Regions from separate parts of the Arthrobacter halodurans genome, predicted to be linked through region 3. Evidence: predicted binding sites of a transcription regulator. Region 3 holds the regulator's gene; each other region holds the start of a gene.
What was found. Region 3 encodes LexA, which represses DNA repair genes until DNA is damaged. Its sites were predicted from a motif close to TCGAACANNTGTTCGA; they were not measured.

Region 1 (4,300 bases), on a different contig from region 3:
GCCTCGGCGAAATCGGCGGGCTTGAGCTCCTCGTGCGCGGCGACGAACTGGGTGGCCGCCTGGGGCTCTTCGAGGTCGCCGTGGACCACCTCGTCGCACGCGACCAGCAGCCGCTCGCCGCGCGCCATGCGGCGCAGGGCGCGGAAGCCTCCGGCCTCGCCGCGGCGGACGTAGTAGTCGGAGATCATCCAGTCGCCGTTGCGAAGCCGCTCCAGCCCGATGTCCTCGACGACGCCGTTGCCGGAACCGTCCTTGAAGGTGACCCGCCGGTCGAACAGCTCGGCGGCGGCGAGGCGCTCGGCGCCGCGTTGCTGGAAGCGGCGCAGGTTGACCAGTCCGGAGCAGATGATCTGGCTGGCCTCCAGGGCCTGCACGCGCGTCATGGGCACGAAGACGCGCTTCTTCCCCGGGACCTCGACCACCAGGCCGACGCACTGCGCCGGCTTCGTCGGCCCCCGGTCGAGCACCACGACATCACGCAGCCGGCCCAGGCGATCGCCCAGGGGGTCGAAAACGTCGAGGCCGAGCAGGCGTGCGATGAATACCTTGTTCAGGGAGCTGCTCACCCTCTTAGGCTACTGCCTGCCGCATCCGTCGGCATTCCGGCAGGAAGGCGTTCCGTCACGTCGGTTCACCCGCAGCGATAAGGCCTGACCCGGGGGCTGGATCGGTGCAGAATGGACTCATGTCTAATCCTTTTGGCGCCGCGCCGGCCAACGATTCCGCCCTTAGCCTTCCGCGGGGCGAGGTGCTCGGCCGCTACCAGTCCTACCTCGACGCGCAGAAGGTCGTCGACTACCTGGCGGACCACGACTTTCCCGTGGCCAACGTGAGCATCATCGGCAACGACCTGAAGTCCGTTGAGCGAGTGACGGCCAAGCTGAGCTACCCCAAGGTCGCGCTCGCCGGCGCGGCGCAGGGCGCCATGTTCGGCGTTTTCGTCGGTCTGCTGTTGAGCCTGTTCACGCCGACCGGCGGCATCGCGCAGATCCTGTCTGCGGTGGGCCTGGGCATGGCCATCTGGATGATCGTCGGCGTCGTGAGCTATTCCTTCCGCAAGGGCAAGCGGGACTTCGCGTCCAGCAGCCAGGTCATGGCCGGCTACTACGACGTCGTCGTCGCCTTCGAACACGCCGCGGCGGCGCGGCAGATGGCGTCGGGCCTTCCCATGAGCCGCGTCGAAGCCCAGCACACGACGCCGAGCTGCGGAGGACAGGCGCCGACGGCGCCCCAGGCGCCGGCAGGCGCCGAACCGCCCGCATCGCAGCACGCCGTTTCCGACGGGTCGGAGCAGACGCGGCGTTCGGGATTCAACGATCTCCCCGATGGCCGCCCGCAGTTCGGAATCCGCGTGGACGCCGGAACGACGCCTCCGGAACCCGGGCAGGCGCACGGCGCCGATGCCCAGGCCGAGGCCAACGCGCCGGGCACCAAAGCGCCGGGCACCAACGCGCCGGGTGCCGACTCGCCAACCGCCGCACAGGAATCCGCCACAGGGCCGTCCGGGAATGCCCCCGCGGCGGACACCACGGCTGCCGGGCCGGTCCGGGATGACGACTCGGACGCAACGGATCAGCGCAAGCCGGGAGAAGGCTCCGGCAACTAGGCGGACCTGCCGGGTACGCGTTGATGCGTCGGCTCGATGAAGTCCATCGGGCTGAAGGGCTGGCCCTGAGCCGGCCCTGCGGTTCGGGCGGTCCTTTGGCACGCCCTCGGAGCGGGTTGCCCATTTTGTGGCCCGCTGATCGGCGATGATCAGGAGCCCGTAGCCTGCACGCCCCGGACAGCGATGACTTGCCCTCCACAGGTGTGTGTGCGGGCGGGTTGTCCACACCAGGGCTTTCCGGCGGGATGTTCGAACGTTTGTTCGGGAGAATGGACGCATGTCGTTGTCGTCGTGGGAGTCCGGTTCCGCGGCGCCGGGGTTCCCGGCGCTGGAGGAGGGGCTGCGTGCGGCGGTGGCCGTGTTGGAGGGTCCGGCCCCGGATGCCCTGCGGTGTGCGGGGTTGTTGCTGGAGATCGAGTCGCTGGGCCGGTTGGTGGACCGGGCGCGGATCCTCGCGGCGCGGGCCGCGGACCAGGCGCGGGTCATCGAGCTGGGCCGGCCCGGGACCGCGGCGGACCCCCACGGCCGGTCCGAGGCAGCGCCGGGGAACCGGTCCGGGGGCGCGGACTGGGGCGGGGCCGTGGACGCCACCGCTTCCCCGGCTGTTTCCTCGGCCGTCGTTTCCTCCGCCGCTTCGGGGCCGGATGCCGCGGGGCCGGGGCGGCGGGGCCGGTACCGCTCGACCGCGGACTACCTGTGCCAGGTGTTGCGGATCCCCTACGCGGAGGCGAGGGCCCGGCTCGGCGCGGCCGCGGTCCTGCTCCCGCGCACGACCCTGGCCGGGCAGGAGCTGGCCCCGGTCCGTCCCGCGCTGGCCGCGGCGGTGGCCGGCGGGGAGGTCTCGGTCGCCACCGCGCTGTTGGCCGCGCGGGCGGTGGCCGCGGCCGCGCCGGCCGCGCGGGCCCTGCCCGGGGGCGGGGAGACGGTGCTGGCCGCGATGGAGGCGAACCTCGCCGCGACCGCGCGGGCCTCGGAGCCGGGCATCGTGCGCCGGGTCGCGCAGGCGTGGGTGCTGCGCATCGACCAGGACGGGCTCGAGCCCTCCGCGGAGGTCCGCCGGCAGTCCCAGGGCCTGTTCGACCGGGGCCGGCGGTGGGGGTTGCGGCGCTTCGAGTTGTTCGCCGATGACCTGCAGGCCGAGGCCCTGCTGGTCGCGTGCCTGCCCGAGGCCAACCCCCGCACCGGACCCCGCACCGCGCCCGGCACCACACCCACGTTCGGCGCCACACCCGCGCCCGGCACCACACCCACGTTCGGCGCCACACCCGCGCCCGGCACCATACCCACGTTCGGCGCCACACCCGCGCCCGGCGCCAACGCCGGGTTCGGCGGCGCCAGACCCAACCCCGCCGGCGCCAACCCGGCCGCGGCCGGCGCCGCTGGGTCTGCGCTTTTCGACCTGGCCGGCACGGCGCTGGGCCGCGGCCCGGCATCCGGCCCGGCATCCGGGTCGGGGGAGGCCGCGCTTCCCGGCGGGCCCGGCGCCGCGGGGCCGGCGGCGGCCGCGGCGGGGACGGGTTCGGCGGCCGGGTCGGTTCCGGCGGCTGGGTCGGTTCCTGGGGCCGGGTTGGTTCCGGCCGATGCCCGGACGCGTGCGCAGAAGCTGTTGGACGGGCTCGTCGCGGCGGTGCAGGCGGGTCTGCGCAGCGGCAGGCTGCCGCGCAACGGCGGGGTCCGCCCGCAGGTCGTGGTCGCGATCGACTACCGGACCCTGGCGGGGGAGCTCGCGGATCCGGGGCTGATGGTCTCCGAGGCCGCCCTGGGCGGGGTGATCCACCCGAACGCCATCCGGCGCCTGGCCTGCGCGGCGGATTTGATCCCGGTGGTCCTCGGCACCGCGGGGCAGGTCCTGGACGCCGGCCGGGCCGCGCGGCTGTTCAGCGAGGACCAGCACCGGGTCCTCTATGCCCGGGACCGCGGCTGCACGGCTCCGGGGTGCACGGTCCCGGCCGCGGGGTGCGAGGCCCACCATGTGCGGTGGTGGTCCCGCGGCGGGGGGACGGATGTGGGCAACGGGGCGTTGTGCTGCCCGTTCCACCACCACCTGGCCCACGAGGAGGACTGGGAGATCCGCATGGTCGGCGGGGTTCCGCACTGGATCCCGCCCGCGCACGTGGACCCCGCGCGCAGGCCGCTGCGCAACACCTACTTCCACCCCGACATCGGGTAGGAAGCGGGCCCTCCGACCATGACCATGGCCAGCCACGCGGGCCCCGCCAGCGCCAAAGAACCCGGGCAACGCCAGGGAACCTTGCAGCGCCGCGGGGGCACGACCAGATTATGCGGAGTGGTGATCGCCTTCCCCGGCGTAGATGCCGGCCATCCAGGACTCGACCTCGTCGGCCGTGCGGGGCAGCGCGGCGCTGAGGTTTTCGCAGCCATCGGCAGTGATCAGGACGTCGTCCTCGAGTCGGATACCGATGCCGCGATACTCTTCCGGCACCGACAGGTCCTCCTCCTTGAAGTACAGTCCGGGCTCGATCGTGAAGACCATGCCCTCCTCCAGAACCCCGTCGAGGTAGAGATCCCGCTTGGCCTGAGCGCAATCGTGGACATCGAGACCCAAGTGATGGCTGGTACCGTGCGGCATCCACCGTCGGTGGTGCTGTCCCTCGTCGGACAATGCCTCGTCCAGCGGGACCGGAAGCAGACCCCAGTCGTCCAGCCGCTCGGCCAGCACGGTGACGGCGGCGT
Region 2 (4,300 bases), on a different contig from region 3:
ACGTAGTCCTGGAGATTCGCTGCAGTCATGTGGGTGCTAACCGCCGCCGTGAGACGCTTATTCCATGTGTGGACGCTACGTGATCGCCCGGGCCCGCGGGGACCTGCTGGCCGCGGCGGAGGCCGAGGCCGACGAAGCGCTGGAGGTGCGGCGGTCGTGGAACGTCGCGCCCACCTCCGACGTGCCCATCGTGCTGGAGCGCTTGGTGGAGGGCCGCGTCGCGCGCCAGCTGCACACCGCCCGGTGGGGCCTCGTCCCCGGCTGGGCGCGGGAGCCGTCCGTCGGCGTTCGGGCCATCAACGCCCGGAGTGAGACCGTCTTGGACAAGCCCACGTTCCGCGGGGCCATCCGGTCCCGGAGATGCGCGGTCCCGGCGGACGGCTATTACGAGTGGAAGTCCGCCGGGGGCGGCAAGACGGGCAAGCGGCCCTACTTCGTGCGCCCCGCCGACGGGTCGGTGATGCTCTTCGCGGGCCTCTACGAGTGGTGGAGGGACGCGTCGGCGCGCGACGGGGCTCCGGGACAGTGGCTCCTCACGACCTCGGTCCTGACCATGGACGCCCCGCCCGCGGACGCGGCCGAGCCGGTCCTGGCGCAGCTGGCCGGACTCCACGACCGGATGCCCATCCCCCTGGGCCCCGGGGAGCTCGCCGGCTGGCTCGATCCGCTCGACACGGACGCGCCTCCGCTGGTGGCCCGCGCCCGCGCCGCGGCCTACGGGGTCGCCGCCGCCTGGGAACTGGGCGAGGCGCATCCAGGGGTGGGCAACGTCCGCAACGACGGCCCGGAGCTGCTGGAGCCCGCCGACGGTCTTTTCTGACCCGCCGGGCGGGCGCCGCGCGCCGTCCCGAGCCGTTCCGCCGTCCTACCCCGCCGCGCTGTCCTCCGTGTCCCGGCCCAGGCTGACCGTGCCGTCGGGCGCCACGCGGAACGCCGGGTTGTGGACGAAGTCCCACCGGTACCCGTCGGGATCCGCGACGCACGCGCTCGTGCCTCCCCAGGGCTGGGCCCGTGGTGCGGCGATGCCGGTCGCCCCCGCCGCGAGCGCCAACGCGTAGAGCTCGTCCACCGCGGCGGCGCGCGCCACGTTGTGGCCCAGGGAGACGGGCGGCGCCTGGGGACCGAAGCCCACGTCGCCGTATTCCCGCGGCATGCTGGACACGTTCCACAGGGCCAGCAGCAGGCCGTGGCCGGCCTGGACGAAGGCGATCTCGCCGGGAAGGTGCTGGAGGACGCGGAATCCCAACCCATCGGCGTAGAACGCCAGGGACGCCTCGACGTCGGCGACCCCCAGGGTCACCGCGGTGACCGCGGGAGCTGGCACGGCGGCGGGGGCGGATGCGGGGGCGGGCGTCGGCCGGGCGGGTTCCATGGGACGTTCCTACGCCGCCGGCGGGCGGCGCGCAAGCCGGACCTGCCGCCGGTGCGTGGTGCGTGGTGCGCAAGCGGGACTGCGGGGGAGGCGCGGGAATGTTGCCGGGCGCCGGGGCGCGCGGCCCAAAGTGTCGGCGCCGGTGCGTAGCTTCGTCTTTGATTCGAACATAGCTTCGAATAGCATGGAGTTGCCGCCTTCTGCTTCCCAGAGGCGCTGACTTCCCGTATCCATTGATGCCGCCGGGGTTCCTCACACCCCCGGCGCACGGTTATGGAGGTTCCGGATGGGCCTGTTCACCCAGTCCGTCGAGGTCGATTGTTCCGCCGCCGGCTTGCCGCTGCGCCTGCGCTGGCAGGGCCGCGAGTACCGCGTGTCCGCCGAGCCCGTACGTTGGTTCGAACGCCGGAAGTGGTGGGCCGAGGAGGTGCGCGCGGAACGCGGACGCGGCCCGGGGCTGGTGGACCACGAAATCTGGCGCCTGCAGGTCCGCCTGGCAGGACGCGGACCGCTGGTGACCTTCGACGTCTCCCGCCAGACCGAGACCGGGCGGTGGCGGCTGATCCGCATCCACGACGCCCTGCGGGAGAGCGCGTGAGCTTCACCCACCTGAACGTCTCCTCGGCCTTCAGCGCACACTACGGGGCGTCCTGGCCGGAGGACCTGGCACGCCGCGCGGCCGCCGACGGCGCCGACGCCCTGGCCTGCACCGACCGCGACGGGCTCTACGGCTCGGTGAAGCACCTGAAGGCATGCCGCGAGAACGGCCTGGACCCGATCCTCGGGGTCAGCCTCGCGGTCCTGGAGCAGGACCCCTGCCCGCCGTCGCGCCGCCCGCCGCCGCCCCGCGCGTCCGGCCGCGTGGTGGTGCTGGCCCGGGGGCGCTGCGGCGGCGCCGGGTACACGGCGCTGTGCCGGCTCGTCTCGGCGGCGCACGCCGGGACGGGCGCCGCCGGGAAGAAGCCCGTCGGGGTGACCCGCGCCGAACTGTCCCGGCACGCCACGGGGCCCGACGGCGGGGCCGTCCTGACCGTGCTCGCCGGGCCGCAGTCCGACGTCGGGCTGGCGGCCCAGGGGCGCAGCTACGGCCTCGCCCGCGCCCTGCTGACCTCCTGGCGGGACGCGCTGCCCCCCGGCGGCCTCGCGGTCGAGGCGGTGACCCACCTGAACCGTCCCGGCGAGAAGCTGAGCACCGCGCACGCCGTGCGCATGGTCAGGGCCGCCCGGGACTGCGGCGTGCCCGCCGTGCTGAGCAACGCCGTGCGCTACGCGGACCCCGACGGCGCCGCCACGGCCGACGTGCTCGACTCCGCCCGGGCCCTCAGCTCGCTGGAGACCCTCGGCGACCTGCAGCCCAACGGCCAGGGGTGGCTGAAGGAGCCCGCGGCCATGAAGGCGCTCGCCCGCGACATCGCCCGCGCAGCGGGCGGGGGGGCGGCAGAGGCCGCGTCGCTGCTGCGCGACACCGAGCGCGTCGCGGACCGATGCCGCCTTGATCCGGTGGAAGACGCCGGCTGGGGGAGGCCGGTGGTGCCCGAGGCCTCGGTGATCGGGATCTCCGGCGACCCGCACCGCGAGCTGCGCGCCCGGTGCGAGGCCGGGGCCACCCGCCTGTTCCGGGGGACTGGGCGGGACCCGGCCCTGGAGGACCGCCTCGGGCACGAGCTGGACACCATCACCCGGCTCGGTTTCTCCTCCTACTTCCTGACGGTGGCCGAGGTCTCGGGGATGATCACGTCCATGGGGGTGCGCGCCGCGGCGCGCGGCTCCGGCGCGTCCAGCCTGGTGAACTACCTGTTGGGGATCAGCCACGTGAACCCGCTGTCCCACGACCTGCTCTTCGAGCGGTTCCTCTCCCTGGACCGCTCCACCCTGCCCGACATCGACATCGACGTGGAGAGCGCGGAGCGCCACCGGGTGTACCGGAGCATCTTCGCGCGCTTCGGATCCGAACGGGTCACCCTGATGAGCATGCAGAACGGCTACCGCGCGCGCGGCGCGGTCCGCGACGCCGGCCTGGCCCTCGGGCTGGGGGGCGGGGAAATCGACGTCATCGCCAAGCAGCTGTGGCGCTTCTCGGCGCGGAACTTCCGCGAGGCGCTCGCCGAGAAGCCCGAGCTGCGCCAGTTCGCCGACCGCGTGGGCGCCGAGCGGCAGCTGGACCTGCTGGTGGACCTCACCGAGCGGCTGGACCGGCTGCCGCGGCACATTTCGATGCATCCCTGCGGGGTCATCCTCGGGGACGTCTCGCTGCTGGACCGCACACCCGTCCAACCCAGCGGCCTGGGCCTGCCCATGAGCCAGTTCGACAAGCACGACATGGACCCGATGGGCATGCTCAAGCTCGACGTGCTCGGCGTGCGGATGCAGAGCGCCATGGCGTTCGCCCTGCGCGAGGTGGTGCGGATCCACGGCGACGGACGCGCCGTCGCGGAGGCGGGCAGGCACCCCGTGGGAGAGGACGGCGCCCTGCCGCGGTTCCTCGCCGAGGACGGGAGGATCGATCTGGAAAGGGTCCCGCTGGACGACGAGCCGACGTTCGAGCTCATCCGCAGCACCCACACCCTCGGCTGCTTCCAGATCGAGTCGCCGGGTCAGCGCGAACTCATCGGCAAGCTGGCGCCCCGCGAATTCAACGACCTGATCATCGACATCTCGCTCTTCCGCCCCGGCCCGATGCAGTCGAACATGATCAAGCCCTACCTCGAGAACCGGCATGGCTTCGCCCCGGAGGTCTACCCCCATCCCGACCTGAAGCCCGCGCTCGCCGAAACCCACGGAGTCACGGTCTTCCACGAGCAGGTGCTCAGGACCTTCGACGTGATGACCGGCTGCGGGCTGGCGAAGGCCGACGTCTTCCGCAGGTTCCTGGGCGACGCCGCGCGCGAGCCGGCGGTGGAGACCTTCTTCCGCCGTCGCGCGATGGAC
Region 3 (4,300 bases):
GGCGCCAGCCAGGGCGAAGGCCTTGCTCATGGTCCGCGACACGATCAGCCGCTCCCGTCCGGGCAGCAAGCCCAGGGCGGAGCGCGTGCCGGCCTTCGCGAACTCGGCGTACGCCTCGTCGACGACGACGATCGCCTGGCTCGCCTCGCCCGCCGCGTAGACGGCCTCCACCACGTCGAGGCCGAGCGCGGTTCCCGTGGGGTTGTTGGGCGAACACAGGAAGACGATGTTGGGGGCCCGCTCGGCGACCTGCCGGGCCGCGGAGTCCGCCGTCAGCTCGAAGTCGGCCGCGCGCGAACCGGCGATGTACCTCGTGTCCGTGCCGCTCGCCAGGAGCGGGTACATGGAGTAGGTCGGCGGGAAGCTCATCAGGCTGCGCCCTGGGCCGCCGAAGGCCTGGAGGATCTGCTGCAGCACCTCGTTGGACCCGTTGCCGGCCCAGATGTTCCCGGGTGCGAGTCCGTGTCCCAGGTATGAGGCCAGCCGCTCGCGGAGTTCGGTGAACTCGCGGTCGGGGTAGCGGTTCAGGCTTGCGGAGCAGGCGCGGACATCGCGGGCGATCGCCTCGCGGACCTCGTCGGGGAGGGGGTGGGTGTTCTCGTTGACGTTGAGCAGGATGGGCACGTCCAGCTGGGGGGCACCGTAGGGCTCCAGGCCCCGGAGGTTGTCCCGCAGCGGAAGTCTGGCCAGTCGTCGCAGCTGATCACTCACCGAACAATTCTAGGGCGCCGGCGCAGTGGCCCCGAATCGGCGGGTGGGGCCGCTTAACGTTGCCGGCACCGGCGGGGCAGACGCCACCCGGGCCGAGCCCGGCCCCGCGGTTCACCACCGGCGGTCCCGCGGGGCGTCCCGCCCGCGTTCCCGACGGCCGTCGGCGGGGCGCGCGTCCCGGCGGTCCCGGATCCTGCCCCGACACGCGCGTCCGCGACCCGCTAACCGCCGGTCGGGACGAAGAGCGTCTGGCCGGGGATCACCGTGGACCCCGCGAGGTTGTTCAGTTCCGCGATCTCGGCGATGACGACGCGCGGGTCGCGCCCCGGGGCGAACTCCGCGGCGATCTCCCAGAGGGTCTCCCCCTCCAGGACGGTGACGGAGGCCGCCTCGACCCGGACGGAGGCGCCGGAGTCGGCGGCCATGACGGGGGCCGTGAAAATGCCCACCAGGACCAGGGCAGAGGTCGCCGCGAGCAGGACGGGCAGGCCGATGAGGAGAAAGCGGCCCCGCCGGGTCAGGCGGACAGGTCCGCGGACGGCGGATGCCGCGGGGGCCGGCGCCGCGGCGCGGGGAGACGTTCCGCGTGGGGAGCCCCCGGGGCGGGCGACGGGAAGGCTGAGGACGTTCGTGGTCCGGCGGGGATCCCCGCCGAGGCGTGCCGCGGGCTGAGCAGGGGTCGCGAAGGCGATCTGAGCCATGGTTTTGCCTTTCTCTCGCGCCGGGCCGCCTCGCGGCCGCACCGACGGTTCGGTGTTCGAAGATCGAACCGGTCGAAACTCGTATTCGAACGCTTGTTCGATCTCGCTCGTCCATTTGTAGCATTCCTGACCGAGGAATGTCGAGACACGTTCGAACAAATCTTTGAAAGCCCCGTGGTGGTCCACTAACGTGGTGACCAGCGGCTCGTTGGATCCAGTCCAACAGGCGCCTCCGACAGAATGCGGAACGGCCCGGAGCCACGGGGACAACCAGGATGGGGCACACCATGAGCACAGCTGACACTCCGGCACCGAAGCGCACGCCGAAGAGCCTGACGGTTCGCCAGAAGAAGATCCTCGAGACCATCCAGCGCGCGGTCGCGGCGCGCGGCTATCCGCCGTCGATGCGCGAGATCGGCGACACCGTCGGCTTGGCGAGCCTGTCGAGCGTCACGCACCAGCTGGCCCAGCTGGAGAAGCTCGGCTACATCCGCCGCGACCCGCGCCGTCCGCGCGCCATGGAGATCCTGACGCCACTGACGCTCAGCGACGCTCGCGAGACCGCCGAGGCCGCGCACGACGGACTCCGCGCCATCAACGGCACGCCGGTCTCCGAACTGAGCACCGCCTCCGACACGGCGATGGTCCCGCTGGTCGGCCGCATCGCCGCCGGCGGCCCCATCCTCGCGGACCAGACGATCGAGGACGTAATGCCGCTCCCCCGACAGCTGGTCGGACACGGCGAGCTGTTCATGCTGAAGGTCAGCGGGGACTCCATGGTCGAGGCCGCCATCTGCGACGGCGACTGGGTCGTGGTGCGCCGGCAGCAGAATGCCGTCAACGGCGATATCGTGGCCGCCCTCCTCGACGACGAGGCCACCGTCAAGACGTTCCGGCAGCGCGACGGGCACACGTGGCTCCTCCCCCAGAACCGCCAGTACGAGCCCATCCTGGGCGACCACGCGACGATCATGGGCAAGGTCGTCTCGGTGATGCGCTCGCTCTAGGGCGTCCGCGCGGGGGCGAGCCGCTCCAGTGCCCCCACCACGGTCGCCTTGTCCGTCGTCGCCCACATCGGGGGCAGCGAGGCGCGCAGGAAGTTGCCGTACCGCTCCGTGGCCAGGCGCGAGTCCAGCACCGCCACGACCCCCCGGTCCGACGTCGAGCGGATCAGGCGTCCGGCGCCCTGCGCCAGCCGCACGGCCGCGTGGCTGGCCGACACCGCCATGAAGCCGTTGCCCCCGTGCCGCGCGACGTCGCGGCTGCGCGCCGTCGACAGGGGATCGTCGGGGCGCGGGAAGGGAATCCGGTCGATGACCACGAGTCGGCAGGCCGGCCCGGGGACGTCCACGCCTTGCCAGAGCGTCATGGTGCCGAAGAGGCACGTGTCGAGGTCGTCGGCGAACTCCTTCACCAGCGACGCCATGCTGGAGTCGCCTTGGCACAGGATCGTCTGGTCCAGCCGCGGCCGCAGCGCCTCGGCGGCCTCCTCCGCGGCCCGGCGCGAGGAGAAGAGCGCGAGCGTGCCCCCGCGCGCGGCCCGGATCAGATCCTCCAGCTCCGCGAGCGCCTCCGTGGAGACGTTCCGGGACGGCTTGGGCAGGTGGCGGGCGACATACAGCATGCCCTGCCGCGGATAGTCGAAGGGGCTTCCCACGTCGACGCCGGTCCAGGCGGGGGCCCCCTGCCCGAGCAGCCCCAGCGCCCCGGCGACCGGCTCGAAGGCCGCGCCGACGGCGAGCGTCGCCGACGTCAGCACCACGGTGCGTCCATCGAACAGCCCCTCGCGCAGCCGGCCGGCGACGGAGAGCGGCGCGACGTTCAGCGTGGCGGGTGTCGAGTCGTCGGGCTGCACATAGCCCTCTCCGGGGGTGAACTGCCCGGGACGGGACGCCCAGACGACCTCCCGCGCCTCCGCGGCGCCATCGAGCCGGTCGCACTGCTCGACGAGGTAGAGCAACTGCGACCGGGCCATCTGCCGCCCGCCGTCCACGGCCTCCTGCGGCGCGGGCTTGGAGTCCGAGAGCGCCACGCGGGCGGCCTCGCGGACCTGGTCCACCGCGGCCGCCTGCGCCTCGTTGAGGCCCGAGGGCATCAGCCCCGCGGGGATCCACTCCAGCGATTTCTGCAGCGCGCGCGACGCCAGATTGAGCGCGTCGACGTTCACGTGGCAGTGCTTGCGGGCGGCCGACGCCGCGCCGGAGACGAGCGCGACGGACAGGGGACGAGTGACGGAGCCCGTGACGCGGTCCTGGAGCTCGTGCGCCTCGTCGATGACGACGGTGTCGAACTCGGGCAGCACGGCGATCCCCTCGAAGGCGGAGACGGCGAGCATGGCGTGGTTCGTGATGACGATGTCCGCCTCGGCGGCCTTCTTGCGCGCCAGCTCGCTGAAGCACTCCTCCGCCATGGGGCACTTCTGGGCGCCAAGGCAGTCCATCGCGGTGACCGAGACCTGGCGCCAGGCGCGGTCTCCGACGCCCGGGACCAGGTCGTCCCGGTCCCCCGTGTCCGTCTCCTCCGCCCATTCGCGCAGCCGCACGACCTCCTGACCCAGTGCGCTCGCTGGTCCCGCCCCCGCGGTCAGGGCGCGTGCCGCGCCGTCCTCGGTGAGGGCGAACAGCGCGCCCTCGTCCTCGTCCGGGTATCCCCCGCCGAGTTTGTACTTGCACACGTAGTTGCCGCGGCCCTTGGCGAGGGCGACATCGAGCTTCCGGGGCAGGTGCGGGGCCAGCTGCTCCAAAAGGCGCGGCACGTCCCGGCCGACGATCTGCGCCTGCAGGGCGAGGGTCGCGGTGGAGACCACGACCGGCTTCTCCGCCTCCAGGGCGTGCGCGATCGCGGGCACGAGGTACGCCAGCGACTTGCCGGTGCCGGTGCCCGCCTGG
Region 4 (4,300 bases), on a different contig from region 3:
TGCGGTCGTCGCCGTCGAGGCGACGCAGGGTCTCCTCGGGGGTCTCCTCATGGACCGCGTCGCCGGCCGCGCCGGTCGCCGCGGTGGGTTCCGCCACCGGCGCGGCGACGGACGGCGTCTCGGCGTCGTCGGCCGGGACGGCCGCGGGCACGACGCGGGCGACGGCCTGGGAGTGGACGGTAGCCGTGCTGCCGGGCGAGAGCTCGATGACGACCTTGTTCTCGTCGGTGTCGATCGAGACGACCTTGCCGTAGAGGCCGAACTGGGTCATGACCTCGGCTCCCGGGCGCAGCTCGGACTGGAGCTCCTGCTGCTGCTTCTTGGCCTTCTTGCGGCCGCGGAACATCATGAAGATGAGGAACGCGAACGCGGCCAGCAGGATCAGCGTCATCGGGTCGAAGGCCGGTGCGGCCTGCTCGGTGGTGTTCTGGGCCAGTTGCATGGTCGTCAAGGGTCGTTACCTGTTTCTGTTCTCGGGGCATCCCGGGCGGCGCCGGGGCGCGCAGGGAGGGCAAGACACCATTGTATCGCCCGGCGCGGCGCCTCCTGTGACCGCCGCTACCCCGCGGCCGGCGCGCCGCGCCGCAGGTGAGAGACGGGGGCCCGCGGCAGTGGGTCCTTCGGAGGAGCTAGTCGGGATCCCCGGACGACGGCAGCCCGGCGAAGATGGCGTCGGCGGGCATGGCGAGGCCCAGGTGCTCCCAGGCGGCGGGCATGGCGATGCGGCCGCGCGGCGTCCGGCCGAGCAGCCCCTCCCGGACCAGGAAGGGCTCAGCGACGGTTTCCACGGTCTCGGTCTCCTCCCCCACGGCGATGGCCAGCGTCGACAGCCCCACCGGTCCCCCGCCGAACTTCGTGCAGAGCGCGTGCAGGACGGATCGGTCCAGGCGATCCAGGCCGCGGGCATCGACCTCGTACATGTCGAGGGCGGCGGAGGCCGCCCGCGCGTCGATCTGTTCCGTGCCGTGGACCAGTGCCCAGTCCCGCACGCGCCGGAGCAGGCGGTTGGAGATGCGGGGCGTGCCGCGGGAGCGGGACGCGATCTCGGCGAAGGCCGCGGAGCTGACCCGCATGTCCATGAGCATTGCCGAGCGACGCAGCACCAGTTCCAGCTCGTCCGTCGAGTAGAACTCCAGATGGCCGGTGAAGCCGAAGCGGTCGCGCAGCGGCCCGGGCAGCAGACCGGCGCGGGTGGTGGCCCCCACGAGGGTGAACGGCGGCAGCGCCAGCGGGATCGCCGTCGCGCCAGCCCCCTTGCCGACGACGATGTCGACCCGGAAGTCCTCCATCGCCATGTAGAGCATCTCCTCGGCGGGCCGGCTCATGCGGTGGATCTCGTCCAGGAAAAGGACCTCGCCCTCCGTCAGCGAGGACAGGATCGCGGCCAGGTCGCCCGCGTGCTGGATAGCGGGGCCGGAGCTGATGCGCAGCGGCGCGTTCATCTCGCCGGCGATGATCATGGCCAGGGTCGTCTTGCCCAGCCCCGGCGGCCCGGAGAGCAGCACGTGGTCGGCCGTCCGCTCGCGGATGCGCGCCGCCTCCAGGACCAGGGAGAGCTGTCCGCGGACGCGCTGCTGGCCGACAAAGTCGTGCAGGTTCTTCGGCCGCAGGGCGGCCTCGATGGCGCGCTCTTCCGGCTCGCTGCCGGAGGCGGTCACGCGCTCGTCGTCGTCGGCCATGGGGCGGTCCTACCTTCCCGTCCGCGCGGCGCCGCGCCCGAGGTCGCGCAGGACCGCGCGCAGGATCTCCCCGACGTCCCCGCCGGCCACGATCTCCGGCATGGCCTCGGCCGAGGAGTCGACGGCCTTCACCGCGTCCTTCTCCGACCACCCGAGGCCGGTGAGCGCCTCCAGGACCTGCGCCTTCCAGGCCGGGCCGGCAGGGGCGGCGGGACGGCCTGCCTCCCCGGCCGGCACCAGCTTGCCGGCCAGCTCGAGGACGATCCGCTGTGCGCCCTTGGGGCCGACGCCGGGGACGCGCGTGAAGGCCTTGGCGTCGCCGGAGGACGCAGCGACCCGGACGTCCTCGGGAGTGTGCACCGCCAGGATCGCCAGGGCCAGCCGGGGCCCGATGCCGGCCACGGAGAGCAGCGTCTCGAACACCTCGCGCTCGTCAGGGTCCCCGAAACCGAACAGGGTCATCGACTCCTCGCGGACCACCATGGCGGTGTGCACGACGGCGTCGCGCCCCACGTGGAGGTTCGAGAGGGTCTGCGGCGTCGCCTGCACGAGCATGCCGAAACCGGAGACGTCCACGACGGCGCTGCCCAGCCCCACGTGCCGCACCACTCCGCTCAGGGAACTGATCATGCGCTGCCAACCTCCGGCGTCGTTGGGGTCCGGCCGCGCCCCGAGGCGGACGTCCGAACATATCTACGAATACCTTACCCGCCGCCCCGCCCCCGGGTCGTCAACGGCGCGGCGCGTTCGACGTCGGTGCCGTGGGGACGCCGGGTCGTCACCGCCGCGGGGCGGTCGGCCGCCGCGCCGCGGCCTCGGCGGCCGCCCAGGCCCGCTGGGCGGGCGTGAGCCCGCTGGACCCGGCGCTCACGGTGCCCGAGGCCTGCGAGCCCGGGGCCGCGCCGCGCCAACCGTGCGCGATGGCCAGCGCCGCCGCGTCCGCCGCGTCGGCGGGCCGCGGCGGTTCGTCGAGCCGCAGGATCTTGGCGACCATCTTGCCGACCGCGGCCTTGTCCGCCTGGCCGCTGCCCGTCACCGCGGCCTTGACCTCGGTCGGGGTGTGCAGCGCCACGGGGATCCCGCGCCGGGCCGCGGACACGATCACGATGCCGGAGGCCTGGGCGGTCCCCATCACGGTGCTGACGTTCAGCTGGCTGAAGACGCGCTCCACGGCCATCACGTCGGGTGTGAAGCGGTCCAGCCACGCGTCGATCGCCTCGGCGATGGCCAGCAGCCGCTCGTCGAGCGGGCGGTCCGGCGTCGTGCCGACGACCGTCACGTCCACGAGGGTCGCCCGCCGGTTGGGTTCGACGTCGACGACGGCCAGGCCGCAGCGGGTCAGCCCCGGGTCGACACCGACGACGCGCAGCGCCACGGGGTCCTAGTCCTCCTCGAGCTCGGCCATGACCTCGGCGCTGATGTCCGCGTTCGAGTACACGTTCTGGACGTCGTCCAGGTCCTCCAGGGCGTCCACCAGACGGAGGAACTTGCGCGCGGCGTCCGCGTCCAGGTCCACCTGCATCGACGGGACGAACTCGACCTCGTCCGTCTCGTACTCAATGCCCGCGTCGTCGAGGCCGGCCACGACGGCGCGCAGGTCCTGGGGCTCGGAGTGCACCTCGAAGGACTCGCCGGACTCCTTGACCTCCTCGGCGCCGGCGTCCAGCACCGCCATCAGCAGGTCGTCCTCGGTGAGCTCCCTCTTCGGCAGGCCGACCACGCCCTTGCGGGCGAACAGGTAGCTGACGGACCCCGGGTCGGCGATGGTGCCGCCGTTGCGGGTCACGGCCAGCCGGACCTCGGAGGCGGCACGGTTCTTGTTGTCGGTCAGGCACTCGATCAGCACGGCGGAGCCCTGCGGTCCGCGGGCCTCGTAGATGATCTCCTGGTAGTCGACCGACTCGCCGGTCAGGCCGGCGCCGCGCTTGACGGCGCGGTCGATGTTGTCGTTGGGGACCGACGTCTTCTTCGCCTTGGCGACGGCGACCTCGAGCGCGGGATTGCCCTGCAGGTCGGCGCCGCCCGCGCGGGCGGCGACCTCGATGTTCTTGATCAGCTTGGCGAAGGCCTTGGCCCGCCGTCCGTCGATGACGGCCTTCTTGTGCTTGGTGGTTGCCCATTTGGAGTGGCCCGACATGCTTACGCTTCTCCTCTGATCATCTGGATGAAAAGTTGGTGGATGCGCCGCTCCCCCGTCACTTCCGGGTGGAAGGAGGTCGCCAGCAGCATTCCCGAACGAACTGCGACAATTCTAGCGACCCCGCGCCCGGCACCGGGATCGGTGCGGCCGGCCACCTCGACGGAGGCGAGCACCTCGACGCCTGGCCCGACGCCCTCGACCCACGGGGCGCGGATGAAGACCGCGTGCACGGGATCCGCCCGGCCGCCGTCCGGCACCCCGGGCAGGCGGTCGAGCTCGGCGAAGTCCAGGTCCGTCTCGAAGGAGTCCACCTGGCGCCCGAAGGCGTTGCGCCGCACCACCATGTCGATGCCCCCGAAGGTCTGCTGGGGGTTGCCCGCGCGGTCCGTCGCGGGGTCGGCTACGGTGTCGGCCAGGAGGATCATTCCGGCGCAGGATCCGTAGACGGGCAGGCCCTCGCGGATCATCCGGCGCAGCGGAT

Region 1: the regulator LexA is predicted to act here: its motif matches at 1,856-1,871, upstream of ACETWP_RS13530 (HNH endonuclease signature motif containing protein).
Region 2: the regulator LexA is predicted to act here: its motif matches at 1,536-1,551, upstream of ACETWP_RS07520 (DUF6504 family protein).
Region 4: the regulator LexA is predicted to act here: its motif matches at 2,363-2,378, upstream of ruvA (Holliday junction branch migration protein RuvA).

What each region holds. Positions count from the first base shown of each region.
Region 1 covers NZ_JBHDLJ010000012.1:65,481-69,780, reverse strand. The annotation lists gene ACETWP_RS13540 (magnesium transporter MgtE N-terminal domain-containing protein) at 1-566, opposite strand, end outside; gene ACETWP_RS13535 (YflT domain-containing protein) at 686-1,606, shown strand; gene ACETWP_RS13530 (HNH endonuclease signature motif containing protein) at 1,884-3,776, shown strand; gene ACETWP_RS13525 (aminopeptidase P family protein) at 3,885-4,300, opposite strand, start outside.
Region 2 covers NZ_JBHDLJ010000004.1:311,013-315,312, reverse strand. The annotation lists gene ACETWP_RS07535 (glutaredoxin domain-containing protein) at 1-29, opposite strand, end outside; gene ACETWP_RS07530 (SOS response-associated peptidase) at 65-820, shown strand; gene ACETWP_RS07525 (VOC family protein) at 866-1,372, opposite strand; gene ACETWP_RS07520 (DUF6504 family protein) at 1,659-1,970, shown strand; gene ACETWP_RS07515 (DNA polymerase III subunit alpha) at 1,967-4,300, shown strand, end outside.
Region 3 covers NZ_JBHDLJ010000008.1:39,529-43,828, forward strand. The annotation lists gene ACETWP_RS10970 (histidinol-phosphate transaminase) at 1-711, opposite strand, end outside; gene ACETWP_RS10975 (LysM peptidoglycan-binding domain-containing protein) at 933-1,412, opposite strand; gene lexA (transcriptional repressor LexA) at 1,700-2,419, shown strand; gene ACETWP_RS10985 (ATP-dependent DNA helicase) at 2,416-4,300, opposite strand, start outside.
Region 4 covers NZ_JBHDLJ010000004.1:297,547-301,846, forward strand. The annotation lists gene yajC (preprotein translocase subunit YajC) at 1-442, opposite strand, end outside; gene ruvB (Holliday junction branch migration DNA helicase RuvB) at 630-1,679, opposite strand; gene ruvA (Holliday junction branch migration protein RuvA) at 1,689-2,309, opposite strand; gene ruvC (crossover junction endodeoxyribonuclease RuvC) at 2,458-3,054, opposite strand; gene ACETWP_RS07475 (YebC/PmpR family DNA-binding transcriptional regulator) at 3,061-3,816, opposite strand; gene pdxT (pyridoxal 5'-phosphate synthase glutaminase subunit PdxT) at 3,819-4,300, opposite strand, start outside.